4 regions of the Rhizobium sp. P1_E6 genome follow, and region 1 is predicted to be linked to each of the others. Evidence: predicted binding sites of a transcription regulator. Region 1 holds the regulator's gene; each other region holds the start of a gene.

Region 1 (4,246 bases):
TGTAGCCGTAGAACGGATTCTCAGGGACGAAACGGTAGAACTCCGCCCGGTTGCCCAGCATGCCTGCCCGGATCGCTTCGAACCACTCCGGCGGTTGACCGGACGGATTTTCCGCGCTCCGGTACATGTTCGGTGTCAGCGAAGCGACCAGCACCGCCTTCGCGACGCGCTCCTGATGGCGAGCCACATAGCGAGCCACCTCACCGCCACCTGTCGAGTGCCCGATATGGATCGCGTCGCGCAGGTTGAGGTGCTCGGTCAGGGCCGCGAGGTCGGCAACCCAGTGGTCCATATCGTTGCCGGTGCCGGGCTGGTCGGACCGGCCGTGGCCGCGCCGGTCGTGGGCGATCACCCGATACCCCTGATGAAGGAAGTATGTCATCTGGGCGTCCCAGTCGTCCGCTGTCAGCGGCCAGCCGTGGCTGAAAACGATCGGTTGGCCCGAGCCCCAGTCCTTGTAGAAGATGTTTACGCCGTCCGTGGTCGTGATTGTAGGCATCGCGTCGCTCCATCTGCGCTGTTAAACATTCATTGGAAGATAATAAATCACTAAATAAAGCCATCCATCCACGCGCTATTGCAATAGCCGACGCAAGATTGCCACGCATGCCTCATCTTTCGAGGCCCAGGCACATGATCCGACACAAGAATTGGTCAGTCTCACATAATGTAGGTCAGCGCCGATAATTGCGGGTCACGACAGGTAGGCTTTTAGACATTTAGCTTTCCTTCTCTGACTGGACACAGTTGACTGCGAAATACTTCCGATGAAGCATTCGACTATGTCCCTAGATTGCGGCGTTAATTAAATCCCCCTTTTATCAAGGACAAATACCTTGTACGTTCGAGCTATGCCTTAAAGGCATAGCGGGGACGCGATGGAACTCAGGCATTTGCGCTATTTTATTGCTGTTGCGGAAGAGGGAAGCTTACTGACCGCAGCCGAGCGGCGGCTACACACTTCCCAGCCCTCACTCAGCAGGCAAATTCGCGATCTGGAAACCGAAGTCGGTGTAAAACTGCTGGAACGGCAGCCGCGCGGCGTGACGCTCACCGCCGCCGGTAAAGTGTTTCTTGATCACGCGCGGCTGGCGTTGTTGCAAGTCGAGGCGGCTGCGGAAGGGGCCCGGCGGGCAGAGCAGCCGCAAAAGCAGTCGTTCACTATCGGTTTTCTCGCAGGGCAAGAGGTCGTGTGGCTACCCCATGCACTGCGCATTATTCGTGAGGAAGCGCCGGAGGTTGAAATCATATTGTCCAGTCAGTCTTCCCCGGACCTTGCTCTGGCACTGATGCGAGGCAAGCTGGACGTCGCTTTCCTTCGCCCCGAGACGCAGAGTGTTGGTGTGTCGTTCAAGTTTTTAGCCAAGGAGCCACTGATCGCCGTGCTGCCGGCTGACCATCGCTTGACGTCGCAGAAAAAGATCCGGCCACAGGATCTTGCCCGCGAAACTTACGTCAGTTCGGCTAGAATTTCTCCGGTCTTGCAATCCGTGATCCAGGAGTACGCGTCGAACRTTGGGATCACACTCAAGGCAGAGTACGAAGGTGAAGGCCTACCATCAGCAATGTCGCTCGTCGTGTCTACAGGTGGAATAACGCTTATTCCGCTTTATGCGCAAAATATGCTGACGCCAAATGTCGTTGCCAGAGCACTTGAGGGTGTGCCTCCGACAATTGATCTCACCTTAGGATACAACGATTCAAATTCCTCACCTTTGCTCCGCCGATTTTTGTCTCGTTCTGATGAACTAGTCGCCAACGTACAAAATCAGAGCATCATCCGCTATGCTGAAGTTCCATAGCAGAGCTCACGCTCATCTTGGTGACGGCTTCGATTGGCTAGCGCCAGCAAGCCGACAGTCCCCTTCCGGCCCCAAATCAGTCGATGCTCAAGGCTCAGAGAATGTTCGCAATCGGCGCATAGCAGATGTCCCCGTCATCGCTTGAGCCCTCGCGATGCAAGGGGCATGTCGGTCAAGGCGTCAGCAAGCCAACGTCTACTCTTAAAAAGCCCACCCGAACAAACAAACGGGCCGCCCGGTTACCCAGACGACCCGTTCGTGACCTCCGATCACTCGGATCAGGCTTCCATGGAATATCCCGCGCCGCGGACGGTGCGGATGACATCCTGCATGTTGGAGAAATTCAGCGCCTTGCGCAGGCGGCCGACATGGACGTCGACGGTGCGTTCATCCACGTAGATATCGTGACCCCAGACGCCATCGAGAAGCTGCGAGCGGGAGAAGACCCTGCCCGGCGACGACATCAGGAATTCCAAGAGGCGGAATTCGGTCGGGCCGAGGCGGACTTCGCGGCTCTTGCGATGGACGCGATGGGTTTCGCGATCGAGCTCGATATCACCACACTTCAAAACGGTGGAGAGAACCTCCGGACGGGCGCGTCGCAGCATCGCCTTGACGCGGGCAACGAGTTCCGGCGTGGAGAAGGGCTTGACGACATAGTCATCCGCGCCGGTCGAGAGACCGCGAACGCGCTCGCTCTCTTCGCCGCGTGCCGTCAGCATGATGATCGGCAGACGCTCGGTTTCCGGCCGCATGCGCAGCCGGCGGCAGAGCTCGATGCCGGAAACGCCCGGCAGCATCCAGTCAAGGATGAGCAGGTCCGGGGTGCGCTCCTGAAGCCGGATTTCGGCCTCGTCGCCACGGAGGATCGTATCCACCTCGAAACCTTCAGCCTCGAGATTGTAGCGGAGAAGCACGCTGAGTGCCTCTTCATCTTCAACAACTGCAACTCTTGGGATCATGCGTGTCAGTCTCCTAATGCATGATCCTTAAACCGGGGGTGATTTAAGCAAGGGACCATGCAGGAACTCGGAATTGGCTGCGACCCTTGCGCGCCCCAGCGCGGGGCGCGCACGCAATCGGCAGGTCCAGATTACTCCGTCACCGCACCAACGGTATTGGAGCTGTCGTCCTTCGGACGCTCGCCCTCCGGCTGGGCGCCGGTTGCCATGTAGTAGATCGTCTCGGCGATGTTGGTTGCATGGTCGCCGATGCGCTCGATGTTCTTGGCGCAGAAGAGAAGATGCGTGCAGCTCGTGATGTTGCGCGGATCTTCCATCATGTAGGTCAGGAGTTCGCGGAACAGCGAAGTGTACATCGCGTCGATCTCGTCGTCGCGTTCGCGGATCGCATTCGCCTTGTCAGCTGAACGATTGGTGTAGACGTCGAGCACTTCCTTGAGCTGGACGAGCGCCAGTTCGGAGAGATGCTCGAGGCCGCGGGCGAGCTTGCGCGGAACGCCGGTGCTCTGCACCGCGATGACGCGCTTTGCCGTGTTCTTGCCGAGATCGCCGACGCGCTCGAGGTCGGCGGCGATGCGGATCGAACCCATGATCTCGCGAAGGTCGGAGGCCATCGGCTGGCGACGGGCGATCGTGACGATCGCCTTGTCGTTGATCTCGCGCTCGGCGTGATCGAGGATCACATCGTCGGAAATGACCTTCTGAGCAAGCGCGGTATCGCCGTTGACGAGCGCGCGGACAGCGTCGCCGCCCATCTGTTCGGCAAGACCACCCATCTCGGAAATGCGCCGGGACAGGAATTTCAGATCGTCATCGTAAGCAGAGAAAATATGTGTTGATGCCATGGGGCTTTGTCCTCGAAAATCGGGAAGGCTTCACATCGCCAAAATCAGCCGAAGCGACCCATGATGTAGTCCTGGGTACGCGGATCGTCCGGGTTGGTGAACATCTTGTCGGTATCGTTCTCCTCGACCAGGTTGCCGAGGTGGAACATAGCCGTGCGCTGCGATACGCGAGCGGCCTGCTGCATGGAATGCGTCACGATGACGATCGTGTAGTTTTCACGCAGCTCGTGGATCAGCTCTTCGACCTTGGCAGTTGCGATCGGGTCGAGCGCCGAGCAGGGCTCGTCCATCAGGATGACTTCCGGGCTGACGGCAACGGCGCGTGCGATGYACAGACGCTGCTGCTGACCGCCGGAAAGGCCGGTGCCGGATTCATGCACGCGATCCTTGACCTCATTCCAGAGGCCGGCGCGCTGCAGGCTCGTCTCGACAATCTGGTCGAGGTCGGCCTTGGACTTGGCAAGGCCATGGATGCGCGGACCGTAAGAAACGTTTTCATAGATCGTCTTCGGGAACGGGTTCGGCTTCTGGAAGACCATGCCGACGCGGGCGCGAAGTTCGACGACGTCGATGTCGGGATCGTAGATGTCGTCGCTATCGAGCGTGATCTTGCCGGTGACGCGGCAGCCGTCGATCG
Region 2 (4,246 bases), on a different contig from region 1:
ATTAACCGCATGAGCGTCGCTGCCGCGCAGACGACCTTCTGGGTCTATGCAGCGCTGGTCGGTCTCTCGCTGTCGTCGATCTTCCTGATCTACACGCAGTCGAGCATCACGCAGACCTTTTTCGTGACTGCCGCTTCCTTTGGCGCGCTGTCGCTCTTCGGCTACACGACCAAGCGTGACCTGTCGGCAATGGGCTCGTTCCTGATCATGGGCCTCTTCGGCCTGATCATCGCTTCGCTGGTCAACATCTTCCTGGCTTCGTCTGCCCTGCAGTTCGCAATCTCCGCGATCGGCGTGCTGATTTTCGCAGGCCTCACCGCCTACGATACGCAACGCATCAAGGAAATGTACTTTGAAGCAGACGGTTCTGATGTCGCCGGCCGCAAGGCCATCATGGGTGCGCTGACGCTCTACCTCGACTTCATCAACCTCTTCATGTTCCTGCTGCAGTTCATGGGTAACCGGAAATAAGCAGGGTCGGAATGAAAACGAAAAGGCGGCCTCGGCCGCCTTTTTTGTTGCGAGCAGTTCGCTGGAGTGCTTCAACGGGGCCAGTCCTCCAACAGTGCCGATCGATCCGAAATGCCCCCTATCCTGCGCGACGCCATTCCCTCCGATCTTCCCGCCATTACCGAGATCTACCGCGAATCGGTGCTGAACAGCACCTCGAGCTACGAGATCACGCCGCCGACCGAAGCGGAAATGACGGCTCGCTTCTCCATCATCCGCGAGCAGGGCTACCCCTACATCGCTGCAACGGGCGAGGACGGAACCCTGCTTGGCTACGCCTATGCCTCCGCTTTCCGCACCCGCCCGGCCTATCGCTGGCTGGTCGAGGATTCGATCTATCTAGGCACGGAGGCGCGCGGAAAGGGTATCGGCAAACTGCTCCTTAGAGAGCTGATTTCCCGCTGCACGGCATCGGGTTTTCGGCAGATGACCGCGGTCATTGGCGGCGCGAGCCCTGCGTCGATCGCGCTTCACCGTTCGCTCGGTTTCGAAGAGCTCGGGCTGATGAAAGGCGCCGGCTACAAGCACGGCCGCTGGCTGGATACGATGCTGATGCAGCGAATACTCGGCGAAGGAACGGAAACGCATCCCGACCCCGCTGCCTATCCGGGCAACCTATTCAAGGGGTGATATCGCCTATTTGTCGACGAGCTTCAGCGACTTGTCGAAGACCTTCAGCACCAGTCCGAGCTCGTGGCCGCGCTTCAGGATCATTCCGTTGATGTTGACGACCGAATAGGCGCCCTGCTTGGCCGCGAGTTTCGGGTTTTTCTCGATGCGAAAAAGCGGCATTTCGCCCGAACGCTTGAAGACGGAGAAAACTGCCTTCTCCCTGGTGTGGTCGATGGCATAGTCTTTCCACTCGCCCTCACCCACCATGCGACCATAGATCCATAGAATCTGGTCGAGCTCCCGCCGGTGAAATGTCACCGGCATTGGGTCCTTGTTTTGTCTGTATTCCTTGAGATCAACGACGGTTGAAGAGCTATTGTCGACGGAGCGGCTTTCGCCGTGTCGCAAATCCGGCGTATCTGTCATCAGACTCCCAAGACCTCCACGTGTGACAGGAGAGTGACAGTTTGCCCGAGCCGCGGCAAATTGCAAGGGCACGGACTATCACACTGGGGACGAAACCTGCTTTCTCCGCAGCGCCGCATTTCAGTCAAAACAGCGCCTCATTTCCAAGAGAACTATAGGTTCCAGTTTGGCGCCAGCGCGCCAAAGGGCCCGGCGGAGCGTATCGACCTTAACCCCAGCCCCGAATACGCTTGGCCGGGCCGCCTGACATTCATCCGCAAGCGGATGAAATTCCTAGATATTTTTTCCCGCCATGACGACGGCCGCACCGAGGATTGCGCCCGGATCGCCGTTAGCTGTCACGGATTGCAAGAGAATCGCCGAGCCTTCCAGATCCGGTTTTTCCATGACGCTCGCCGGCAGGGTGAGCGTCATGGCCTTGCCGTCCCACATGCCGACAGTCTCCACATCGGTCACGCTGTGAAGGTAGGAAATCTTCTGGCCGCTGTTTTCGCCCTTCTCGACGTCGATCGTTTTTTCCTTGTCGAAATAAACGATCACAACATTGGCCTTGCCCTGGCCGGCACCGAGTTTGATCTCCAGCTCGTCGCCGCGCATGCGAGCATTAACAGGCACGGTCAGACCTTTGCCCTCATCCGCATAGCCGTTGACCTTGCCGTTGATGCCGGCAAGGTCCGCACCTGCGAGATGGTCACGGCCATTGACGATCGCCTGCGGCGTATAGATGTTGCTGCGGCCCATCATGCGGGCATAGCCGTACTGCCGCTCCGTATTTTCCTTTGAGCTCAGCGTGTCGGCCCAGCCGAGATAATTCCAGTAATCGACGTGATAGGCGAGTGCGATGACATTGCCCTGGCTGACGAGCTTGCGGAACGCAGCGTCTGCCGGCGGACAGGAGGCGCAGCCCTGCGCCGTGAATAGCTCAACGACGCCTTTCGGCGCGCCGTCTTCAGCCAGGAGCGGACCTGCAAACGCAAGCCCGGCGATCAGCGGGATCATAAAACGCGGGGACATTCACCAGCACCTCTTTTTCAGCGCCGACAGCGGTCTTCAACCGCCGGCTCTGAGATATGAACGTACGAATAATCCTTCCGGGTCCAAACGGAAAGTCACGAACGGGTGAGACGGAGGCCCAGGCGGATTGCGGCCGAAACACATCACCGTGAGCAGTGAAACAGCTCCGTTTTCCGCAAAGAAAAACCGCCGGAAATCGCTTTCCGGCGGTGATTATCAGGCAAGTATCTTAACAATCAGGCTGCGAGATCGCGCAGAACCGTCTGCAGGATGCCGCCATTGTTGAGGTAGACGACCTCGTCCAGCGTGTCGACGCGCGACAGCAGCGGAACGTCCTTCACCGTGCCATCGGCATAAGTGATCTTGGCGATCTTCTTTTCGCGCGGCTTGATGTTCTCGAGGCCTTCGATGGTGACGATTTCGTCACCCTTCAGGTCGAGGCTCTGCCACGTCGTGCCTTCTTCGAAGACGAAGGGGATAATGCCCATGCCGACCAGGTTCGAGCGGTGGATGCGCTCGAAGCTCTGAGCGATGACGGCCTTGACGCCAAGCAGGTTCGTGCCCTTTGCAGCCCAGTCGCGCGAAGAGCCGTTGCCGTATTCAACACCGGCGAAGATGACCAGCGGGACGCCTTCGGCCTTATACTGCATGGCCGCATCGTAGATCGACGTCTCTTCCTTGGACGGATAGTGAATGGTGTAGCCACCTTCCTTGCCGTTCGCGCCCAGCATGAAGTTACGGATGCGGATGTTGGCGAAGGTGCCACGCATCATCACCTCATGGTTGCCACGACGCGTACCGTACTGGTTGAAGTCGGCAACGGCGACGTCATGGCCGAGCAGGTAGGCGCCTGCCGGCGAAGCAGCCTTGATCGAACCGGCCGGGGAAATGTGGTCGGTGGTGATCTTGTCGCCGAAGAGGCCGAGAACGCGGGCGCCCTTGATATCGGAAATGCCGGTACCCTTCTTGCCCATGCCGACGAAATAGGGCGGGTTCTGAACATAGGTCGAATCGTCGTCCCAGGCATAGGTCTGGCCTGGGGGAACCTGAACGGCCTGCCAGTTTTCGTCGCCCTTGAAGACGTCGGCATACTTGGTTTCGTAAAGCTCGCGGGTGACATATTTCAGGATGAATTCCTGAACCTCGTGCGAAGTCGGCCAGATATCCTTCAGGAACACCGGATTGCCATCCTGGTCTTCGCCGATCGGCTCATTGGTCAGATCCTTCTGAACCGTACCGGCAAGAGCGTAGGCGACGACGAGCGGCGGCGAGGCGAGGTAGTTCGCCTGAACGTCCGGCGAGATGCGGCCTTCGAAGTTGCGGTTGCCCGAGAGCACGCCGGAAACGATCAGGCCCTTGTCGTTGATCGTCTTGGAGATCGGCGCCGGCAGCGGGCCGGAATTGCCGATGCAGGTCGTGCAGCCGAAGCCGACGAGGTTGAAACCGAGCTTGTCGAGGTCAGCCTGCAGGCCGGACTTGGCGAGATACTCGCCGACCACCTGCGATCCGGGAGCGAGCGAGGTCTTGACCCACGGCTTGGTCTTGAGGCCCTTGGCAACGGCGTTGCGGGCGAGAAGGCCGGCAGCGATCAGAACCGACGGGTTCGACGTATTGGTGCAGGACGTGATGGCGGCAATCGCCACATCGCCATGACCGAGATCGAAATCCGTGCCTTCGACCGCAT
Region 3 (4,246 bases), on a different contig from region 1:
AGCAGCTTCCTTCAGAAAGCGAGCCTGCCCAAATGGGCATTGCTGCTCGCCTTGTCGGCCATATCAGTCCTTTTCCTCGAACTCTTCGCGCTGCCCGCCTCGCTGCTGATCGGCCCGATGGTTGCCGCCATCGTACTGGCCCTGACCGTCGGCAGGGGTCAGCTGCGCGTGCCCTACTGGCCACTGCAGTTCGGCCAGGTGCTGGTCGGCCTCTTGATGGCGCGCAACATTACACCCGACATCCTCGGCACCATGGCCAAGGATGCGCCGCTCTTCTTTCTCTTCATCGTCTCGGTCATCGCCATTGCCGCCGGCCTCGGCTGGCTGCTCACGCGCTGGCAGGTGCTGCCCGGCACGACCGCCGTCTGGGGCTCTTCACCCGGCGGTGCCTCGGCCATGGTCATCATGTCGGAGGCCTATGGCGCCGATGCTCGCCTCGTCGCCTTCATGCAATACCTGCGCGTCGTCTTCGTCGCCGTCGGCGCCTCCGTCATCTCCCGTCTCTGGATTGCCGCAGATGGCGAGGAGCCGCCGCCGGTGATCTTCTTCCCACCCGTCGACTGGCCGGCCTTCGCCATGACCATGGTCTTCGCTGCTATCTGCTGCTACGGCGTCTTCCGCCTCCGCATCCAGGGCGGCAATATCGTCATCCCGCTGATTGGCGGCGCCGTTCTGCAGGGCTTCGGACTGTTGAAGATCGAGCTGCCGATGTGGATCCTGGCGCTGAGCTACGCACTGATCGGCTGGAGCATCGGCCTGCGCTTTACCCGCTCGATCATCAAGCATGCCGCCCGCGCCTTGCCGCGCGTCTCCGCTTCCATCCTCATACTGATGACGCTCTGCGGCTGCATGGCGGTGGCGCTCCACAAATTCGCCGGCATCGACCCGCTGACCGCCTATCTGGCGACCAGCCCCGGCGGCGCCGATTCCGTCGCCATCATCGCCGCCTCAAGCGATGTCGACGTGCCCTTCGTCATGGCCATGCAGACCGGCCGCTTCATGATGATCCTGTTGATCGGCCCGGCGCTCGCCCGCTTCATCGCCCGCCGGTCGGGGCTTGCGGAGCAGTCCGTCTAAGTTCGCGGCGAAAACCGAATTTTGCCCTTAGCGGGCATGATCTCAGGTCGTCGGCTCGAACCGGAGTATCCCGGCCACCTGCGGCCCGGACCCGGAATCCGCAGGATGGGAGACACCATCCATGACCTGAACCTCCGGGAAATCAAAGGGGCTGACGCCCGCAATGCATGCGACGTTGATGCCGAACTGGTTTGGATTCGAGCGGCGCTGATGATGGGTATAGATGCCGCAGGTCTTGCAGAAATAGTGCCTGGCGATGCCGGTATTGAATTGATAAAGCGTCAGATTGTCTTCGCCCTGGACAAATTCGATATCCGAAAGCTGTGCCGAGACGACAATTGCGCCCCGCATCCGGCAGTAGGAGCATGAACAGCGGCGAATCGTGTTGAATGCGTCGGCGAGCCGGACGCGGAACCTGACGGAACCGCAGTGGCACGCTGCATCATGTTGTTGTCTCTCGTCGCTCATTGCCAGCCACCCTCGTTGTTCTCAGTAGAAGCGCTACACATTTTTTGCTGAGATTGTTCTACGACCAGCGCTCGCAGAAGGCCTCGATGTCGTTGGACTGGAAGTCCGCGAGCCGCTCCATGATGGTCTCGAATGGCCAATCCCACCAAGCGATGGAAGCAAGCTTCTCTGCGATATCCCGCGTGAACCGCTCGCGAATGAATTTGGCCGGAACGCCGCCGACGATCGTATATGGCTGGACGTCTTTGGTGACGACCGCTCCTGCAGCAAGCACGGCACCGTCTCCGACCTTTACACCCGGCAACACGATGACCCCATGGCCAATCCAGACGTCATGACCGATGACGGCGCGATCTCCCTTGCGCTCATCGAAGAAGGACTGATCGCGCACGGCATCAGCTGAGTAATATTCAGGGCAATAGCTGAAACGATGCATGGACGGGCGGTCCATCGGATGATTGGGCGCGCCGATCCTGACCTCTGCTGCAATAGCGCAGAATTTTCCAATCGTCGCGTCACCGACGATACAGCGAGGGCCCAGATAGGAATAATCCCCGAGTTCGACCGTGTGCAGAGATGTGTCCGCCAAGATCTCGCAGCATCTGCCTATATCGGAATCTCTGATACTCGCCGTCGAGTGGATAACGGTCTCGGCGATTTTGGGGCGATTTGGTTGTGTGGTCGAGTGCATTGACAGTCTCCAGGTGTTGGCCTGCCTACCCGGGGACAATGAAGGATATGTGACGCTAGACTGCCAAAGAACCGGGCAGCGAAATCAGTTATAGAAGGCCATCAGATCAGGAGCGCGGCAGGCTGCCATCGCTGGCCTTCGCCGCATAAAAACGCTGAAGCCCTGCCCAACGCCCCGGCGTCATGCCATAGGCCTTCTTGAAATGCCGGATGAAATGCGCCTGGTCGGCAAAGCCGGTCGCGGCGGCCACGTCGGCAAAACCTTCGCCCTCGCCCATCAGGGCCTTTGCCTGCTGCAGCCGCCGCATCACCATGTAACGGTGCGGGCTGGTGGCAAAGGCTGTGCGGAAATGCCGTGACAGGGTGAAACGGTCGAGCCCGGTAATGCTCTCCAGCTCGCCCGAGCGCACCGGCCGCAGAGCATGCGCCTCCAGATAATCCCGCGCCGCCCGCACCTGTTTCCAGGCGACAGTGCCCAGAACCCGTCGGCGCACCTGCGAATGCCGCGACAGGCCACCTGCCACGCGGCTGACGAAATCATCGACGAAGAGTTCGTCCAGCTCCCGGTCCAGTTCGCCGAGTGCGGCGAGCAGTACCTGGGCCAGCGCTCCGTCGGCGATCACGGGCTGGTCGACGAAGGGAAGACCTATCTTTTCCGCCTCAAGGCATTCCATCAGCAGCGCCGGCTCCATATAGAGCATGCGGTAATGCAGCCCGGCTTCGGTCGCAGCTCCTCCATCGTGCTCCTCGTCGGGATGCAGCACGATGACCTGCCCCGGCATGCTGAAGCGCCGCTCGCCGCGATAGGTGAAGGTCTGCACGCCGTGCAGGGTGACGCCGAGCGCATAGGTATCATGCCGGTGCGGCTCGAACATGTTGCCCGAGAACTGCGCCTCGATGCGCTCGATGCCGGGAAAAGCCGGCGCAGTCAGGATGCCGCTGCCGGCGGGCGCGGCCAGTATGCCGCTGCCGGCCTGCGGCTCGCACAAACGTTCAAGACCTTCGAAGACCTGCGGCGTTAGATCCTGGCTCAATGCCCGTAACTACCCTTATGAAGTCGATACCCTGATGAAAGAGACTGGAATGTTTGATACCAAAATTGCGATCGTCCTGCGAAACAATCTTGCCGGCTGGCAGAAGCTGAATGTCACAGCCTTCCTTTCGACAGGCATCGCCGGGCAATATCCTGACATTATCGGCGAACCCTACAAGGACCGCGCCGGCAATCTCTACAACCCGCTATCCATCCAGCCGATCATCGTCCTGTCGGCCGACGAAGCGACGATATCGACGATCCACCGCCGCGCGCTGGAACGCGAGGTGACCTCCTCGGTCTTCATCGAAGAAATGTTTTCAACCGGCCACGACGCCGCTAACCGGGCCGTCTTTGCCGAATACGCCCCGGACGACGCCAAGGTCGTCGGCATTGCGCTCCGCGCCGATAAGAAGATCGTCGACAAGATCACCAAGGGCGCGACGATGCAGCATTGAGGCAAGACGGCCGGGTAACCCCCGGCCGTTCTCGTTTCAGCCTGGCAGCAGCTGTCGGCAATCTGCACGGCGTTCAGCGCCGCCCCTTCAGCAACTGGTCGCCGACGACGAAGAGCGCAATGCTGCGCCCGGAGGGATCGCCGAGATCTTTCCTGACGCGGCCGACCAGCACATCGTCCTGGCCTGATGCTTCCGACGGCATCAGGAAATGATTGTCCGCGCGGTCGCCCACCAGCCGCAGGCCCGGAGCATCGGCGCCCGGATACAGGTGATGCCGATCGCAAGCTCATCCGCGCCAAGGATACACCTGCCCTCTCTTCGATTCGACGCCTGAAACGCAAACGTCCCCCGCATCGCTGCGGAGGACGGTTAAAATCGACCAAGGACAGGGCAGCCGTCAGGCGCCGCCCGATCAGCTCTGGGTGATCGGCGCGATCTGGATTTCGACGCGGCGGTTCTGGGCGCGGCCGGCTTCGGTTGCGTTGGAAGCAACCGGCTGCGAAGGACCGTAGCCGACGGC
Region 4 (4,246 bases), on a different contig from region 1:
AGCGACACCGCGATATTGTGGGTGTTGCCGAGGACGAATGTCACCGCCATGGTCTCACCGAGCGCACGGCCGAGACCCAGGAAGATGCCGCCGACGACAGCAGTGCGCGTGTGCGGGATGACGATGTCACGCACCACTTCCCACTTGGTCGAACCCAGCGCATAGGCCGATTCCTTGAGCTGCGCAGGGACGACCAAGAAGACGTCGCGCATGACCGAGGAGATGAAAGGGATGATCATGATCGCCAGCACGATGCCTGACGTCAGCATGCCGATGCCGAGCGGAGCGCCCGAGAACAGCGCGCCGATCACCGGGATCGGGCCGAGCCAGTCGATCAGAACCGGCTGGATGTAATCCGACATGAAGGGAGCAAACGTAAAGAGACCCCACATGCCGTAAATGATCGAGGGGATGCCGGCGAGAAGCTCGACTGCGCCGCCGATCGGCCCGCGAATGGAGCGCGGCGCAACTTCGGTGATGAAAACCGCAATACCGAGGCTGACGGGAACGCCGATGATCATGGCGAGCGCCGAGGTGACCAGCGTACCGTAGATCGGCACAAGGCCTGCGAATTTCTCGGCAACCGGATCCCATTCCGTGCCGGTCAGGAAGCCGAAGCCGAAGGTCCGGAACGCGAGAAGCCCGCTCAGGGCCATGGAGATCGCCGCGGCCAGCAGGGCGGCGAGAACGAACAGGCCACAGCCCAAAACTATCCAGTAAAAAATACGATCGCCTGCGGCGCCGTCGCGGCGCTTCACGCCCGCGGTGTCGGCGGGCAGCGATGCCAATGCTTCGCTCATATCCGTACGCTCTGCTGCTTTGAGGGGGTATCAAAGGTATCAGGGGCGGAAAGCTTGGCTTTCCGCCCCGACTGCAGTTTCGTCAGGATCAGCCCTTGAAGGAGGCCGTCCAGTAACCTTCGATCTGCTTCACGAGCGTGTCCGGAAGCGGAACGTAGTCGAGCGAGGAAGCTTCCTTCTGGCCCTTTTCGAGAGCCCACTTGAAGAAGGCAAAAGCAGCCTTGGAGCGAGCAGCGTCCTTTGGCTCCTTGTACATGATTGCCCAGGTGGTCGCCGTGATCGGCCAGGCCTTTTCGCCCGGAGCGTTGGTCATGATCAGGTAGAAGTCCTGAGCCTTGCCCCATTCTGCGCTTGCAGCGGCAGCCGAGAAGCTTTCAGCATTCGGCTTCGGATACTGGCCGGAAGCGTTCTGGATGAGAACGTAGGGCAGCTTGTTCTGCAGGGCGTAGGCGTATTCGACGTAGCCGATCGAGTCCTTGACGCGGGTGACGTAAGCAGCAACGCCTTCGTTGCCTTTGCCGCCGATGCCGACCGGCCAATTGACGGCAGTGCCTTCACCGACCTTCGACTTCCAGTCCGGGTTTACCTTGGAGAAGAAGTTCGTCCAGTTGAAAGAGGTGCCCGAACCGTCCGAACGGTGAACGACGGCGATCTGGCTGTCGGGCAGCTTCAGGCCCGGGTTCAGATCGGCGATGGCCTTGTCGTTCCACTTGGTGACGTTGCCGAGGTAGATGTCGGCGAGAACCTTGCCCGAGAGCTTCAGTTCGCCTGATTTGATGCCCTTGACGTTGATGACGGGAACGATGCCGCCGACAACGAGCGGAAACTGGCCAAAGCCGCCAGCCGTCAGATCTTCCGGCTTGAGCGGGGCGTCAGAAGCGCCGAAGTCAACCGTTGCAGCCTTGATCTGGGCGATACCACCGCCCGAACCGATCGACTGGTAATTCAGCTTGTCGCCGGTTTCCTTGTTGTAGTCTGCCGACCACTTCGAAAGAACCGGGTAGACGAAGGTGGAGCCAGCGCCGGTAATGTCGGCAGCGGAAGCCGAGACTGCCAGAGCGGCAACCAGGCCGGCGCCGAGGCAGGCCGAAAGGAGTTTCTTGGTGAGCATTTGCGACTCTTCCCTGATGGAACTAGAGGACGACGAGGCTCGGCGCCATGGAGGGGGTGTCCACTGTCAGGGGCGCTGAATTTCCTCGTCACGGGAAGGCGGCTAGGCGTCTATTATTACAGTTTGATGACAGTTTGTGACGGGTGACATGAAATGCAAAGCTGTGCATAAGCCACTGAAGCCACTGACTTTCCTAATAAATCGCGCATCAACAAAGCCCTAGCGAAGGAGGTGCGGCCCTATTGCCGCAGGGCTGCGGTCGATTGCCGCAGCCCAGTTCGAAAATGTCGCAATCAGACCTTGGAAATCCCGTAGCGCGCGGCAGGCCTGTCGAGAGAAAGGTTCGGGCCAAGCCCATGACGAGCGGCCGTATAGGCGTCAAAATCGGTGATATCAGGCAGCGAAGGGATGGTGATCACCTCGCCCTGATCGAAACCCGCGAGAGCGGCATCCACCATGTCGGCCACGTCCATCACCATGGATGGTGGGAAGCTGTCGAAGGAACCGCCGACACGCTCGAAGATCTCGGTGCGGGTCAGGCCCGGCAACACAGCCTGGATCTTGACGCCCTTCGGACCGGCTTCGGCATTCAGCGCATGGGTGAGGTTCAACACGAAAGCCTTGGTGGCGCTGTAAGTGCCGTTGAAACGCTCGGGGATGAAGGCGACGACGGAGGCGATGTTGATGACTGCGCCCTTGCCGCGTTCGGCGAAAGTCTGGGCGGCGGCAACGGCAAGCCGGTTTGCTGCGACGACGTTCAGTTCGATCATGGTTTCGAGATAGTCGATGTCATCTTCGAGCAGCGTGCCCTTCGGGCCGATGCCGGCATTGTTGACGAGGAGCGTGATGGCCTTGTCGTCGCGCAGGCGCTGCTCGACCTTGCGCACGTCCTCGCGCTTGGTGAGGTCAGCGGGCAGCACGTCCACCTTGATGCCCTGCTCTGCCGAGAGCTTTTCCGAGAGCGCATTCAGGCGACTGGCGTCACGGGCGACGAGCAGAAGATCGTAGCCGCGCTTGGCAAGCCGGTCGGCATAGGTTGCGCCGATGCCCGAAGAGGCGCCGGTGACGAGAGCAGTTCCGAGAGTGGAGGCAGACATGGTTCCATCCTTTCGTGATTGGAAATTAGAGGTATATGCCACCATATGAGGAGCGAACCCGAATTTACGCAAGGGGCGCGACGAAAAATAAACGTAGCGGCGTTTGGCGCGTCATCAATATGCTAGAGACATCCGCCGCAGGAGAATGATGATGAATGAACGGGCGAAGCTCTTCGAGGGCTGGCAGATCTGCAGCAACAGCGCGCTGAAGAGAGCGACTCGCCAGCTCGGCCAGCTCTATGATGACGTCATCGATGCGAGCGGCCTCAGAGGCACGCAATATACGCTGATGACGCAGATCCATATGAATTCCGGCTCATCGCTGAAGGTTCTGGCCGAAAACATGGTGATGGATCTTTCAGCGCTCGGCCACACGCTCAAGCCGCTGATCCGGGACGGGCTGGTGGAACTCGTGCCCGACGAGAAGGACCGCCGCGTCAAGCGCACCAGGCTGACGGAAGCCGGCATCGACAAATGGCAGGAAGCGACCCGACTCTGGCGGGAAGCGCATCAACGCTTCGAGCATCTCTTGGGCCAAGAACAGGCAAAGGCCCTGCGCGACACGCTGAACCTGATTGCCTCGAAGGATTTCGCCAGCCGCTTCCGGGCTGGCGAAAACAAAGGCTGATCCGCGACGTCAGAGGCGGATCACATAATCCTTGCGAGTCGTTTCAATCACTTCCCAGGTTCCGTTGAAGCCCGGTCTGAGGATGAGGCGGTCGCCGGCTTTGAGGTGAATGGCCTCGCCGCCGTCTTCGGTCACGATGGAATGGCCGGAGAGGATGCTGAAATATTCCCATTCCTCATAGACGATACGCCACTTGCCTGGCGTCGCCTCCCAGATGCCGGCATAAAGGCCGCCCTCGGCCTCCTCCAGGTTCCAGGTGCGGAATTGCGGATCGCCGGAGATAATGCGTTCGGCGGCGGGAGCGCCGACTTCCGGTTCGATGCTGTCGATATCGAAGGGGATAACGTTTGCCATGGTCACCGCGCCGAGGTCAGAAGTTTCAGGCCGAAGCCCATGAAGATGACGCCGGCCGCGGCATCGAGTGTCTTGCGGCCGCGCGCATAGGCGCCGGCAACGGCCGGATTGCGCAGCACCGTCAACACGAAGGAGTACCAGAGCGAGGAGACCAGAACCATCGTGGCGACAGCCGAAGCACCCTGTATCCAGCTGTGCTCGACCGGAAGTGTCGCTGCAAAGAGGGAGGCGACGAAAAAGGCCGATTTCGGATTGG

The links. Region 1 encodes PhoB, which activates phosphate uptake and scavenging genes when phosphate is short. Its sites were predicted from a motif close to TGTCATNNANCTGTCAT; they were not measured.
Region 2: a site for PhoB is predicted at 1,571-1,587, ahead of AC1D35_RS11905 (DUF2794 domain-containing protein). Genes of this name have one in related genera too.
Region 3: a site for PhoB is predicted at 2,275-2,291, ahead of AC1D35_RS00480 (DapH/DapD/GlmU-related protein). Genes of this name have one in related genera too.
Region 4: a site for PhoB is predicted at 2,027-2,043, ahead of pstS (phosphate ABC transporter substrate-binding protein PstS). Genes of this name have one in related genera too.

The regions. Positions count from the first base shown of each region.
Region 1 is NZ_JBFUBG010000006.1:11,701-15,946, reverse strand. Features, by position in the region: gene AC1D35_RS05485 (alpha/beta fold hydrolase) at 1-499, opposite strand, end outside; gene AC1D35_RS05480 (LysR family transcriptional regulator) at 879-1,802, shown strand; gene phoB (phosphate regulon transcriptional regulator PhoB) at 2,081-2,764, opposite strand; gene phoU (phosphate signaling complex protein PhoU) at 2,896-3,609, opposite strand; gene pstB (phosphate ABC transporter ATP-binding protein PstB) at 3,654-4,246, opposite strand, start outside.
Region 2 is NZ_JBFUBG010000018.1:6,646-10,891, forward strand. Features, by position in the region: gene AC1D35_RS11895 (Bax inhibitor-1/YccA family protein) at 1-471, shown strand, start outside; gene AC1D35_RS11900 (GNAT family N-acetyltransferase) at 583-1,140, shown strand; gene AC1D35_RS11905 (DUF2794 domain-containing protein) at 1,147-1,548, opposite strand; gene AC1D35_RS11910 (DUF1223 domain-containing protein) at 1,822-2,562, opposite strand; gene acnA (aconitate hydratase AcnA) at 2,799-4,246, opposite strand, start outside.
Region 3 is NZ_JBFUBG010000001.1:101,414-105,659, reverse strand. Features, by position in the region: gene AC1D35_RS00490 (AbrB family transcriptional regulator) at 1-1,077, shown strand, start outside; gene AC1D35_RS00485 (GFA family protein) at 1,120-1,545, opposite strand; gene AC1D35_RS00480 (DapH/DapD/GlmU-related protein) at 1,604-2,236, opposite strand; gene AC1D35_RS00475 (AraC family transcriptional regulator) at 2,343-3,269, opposite strand; gene AC1D35_RS00470 (DUF2000 family protein) at 3,319-3,726, shown strand; partial or broken gene AC1D35_RS00465 (Asd/ArgC dimerization domain-containing protein) at 3,780-3,982, opposite strand; gene AC1D35_RS00460 (YiaD family glycine zipper/OmpA-like lipoprotein) at 4,139-4,246, opposite strand, start outside.
Region 4 is NZ_JBFUBG010000003.1:170,084-174,329, forward strand. Features, by position in the region: gene pstC (phosphate ABC transporter permease subunit PstC) at 1-800, opposite strand, end outside; gene pstS (phosphate ABC transporter substrate-binding protein PstS) at 889-1,911, opposite strand; gene AC1D35_RS03540 (SDR family NAD(P)-dependent oxidoreductase) at 2,205-3,008, opposite strand; gene AC1D35_RS03545 (MarR family winged helix-turn-helix transcriptional regulator) at 3,160-3,636, shown strand; gene AC1D35_RS03550 (cupin domain-containing protein) at 3,646-3,990, opposite strand; gene AC1D35_RS03555 (LysE family transporter) at 3,993-4,246, opposite strand, start outside.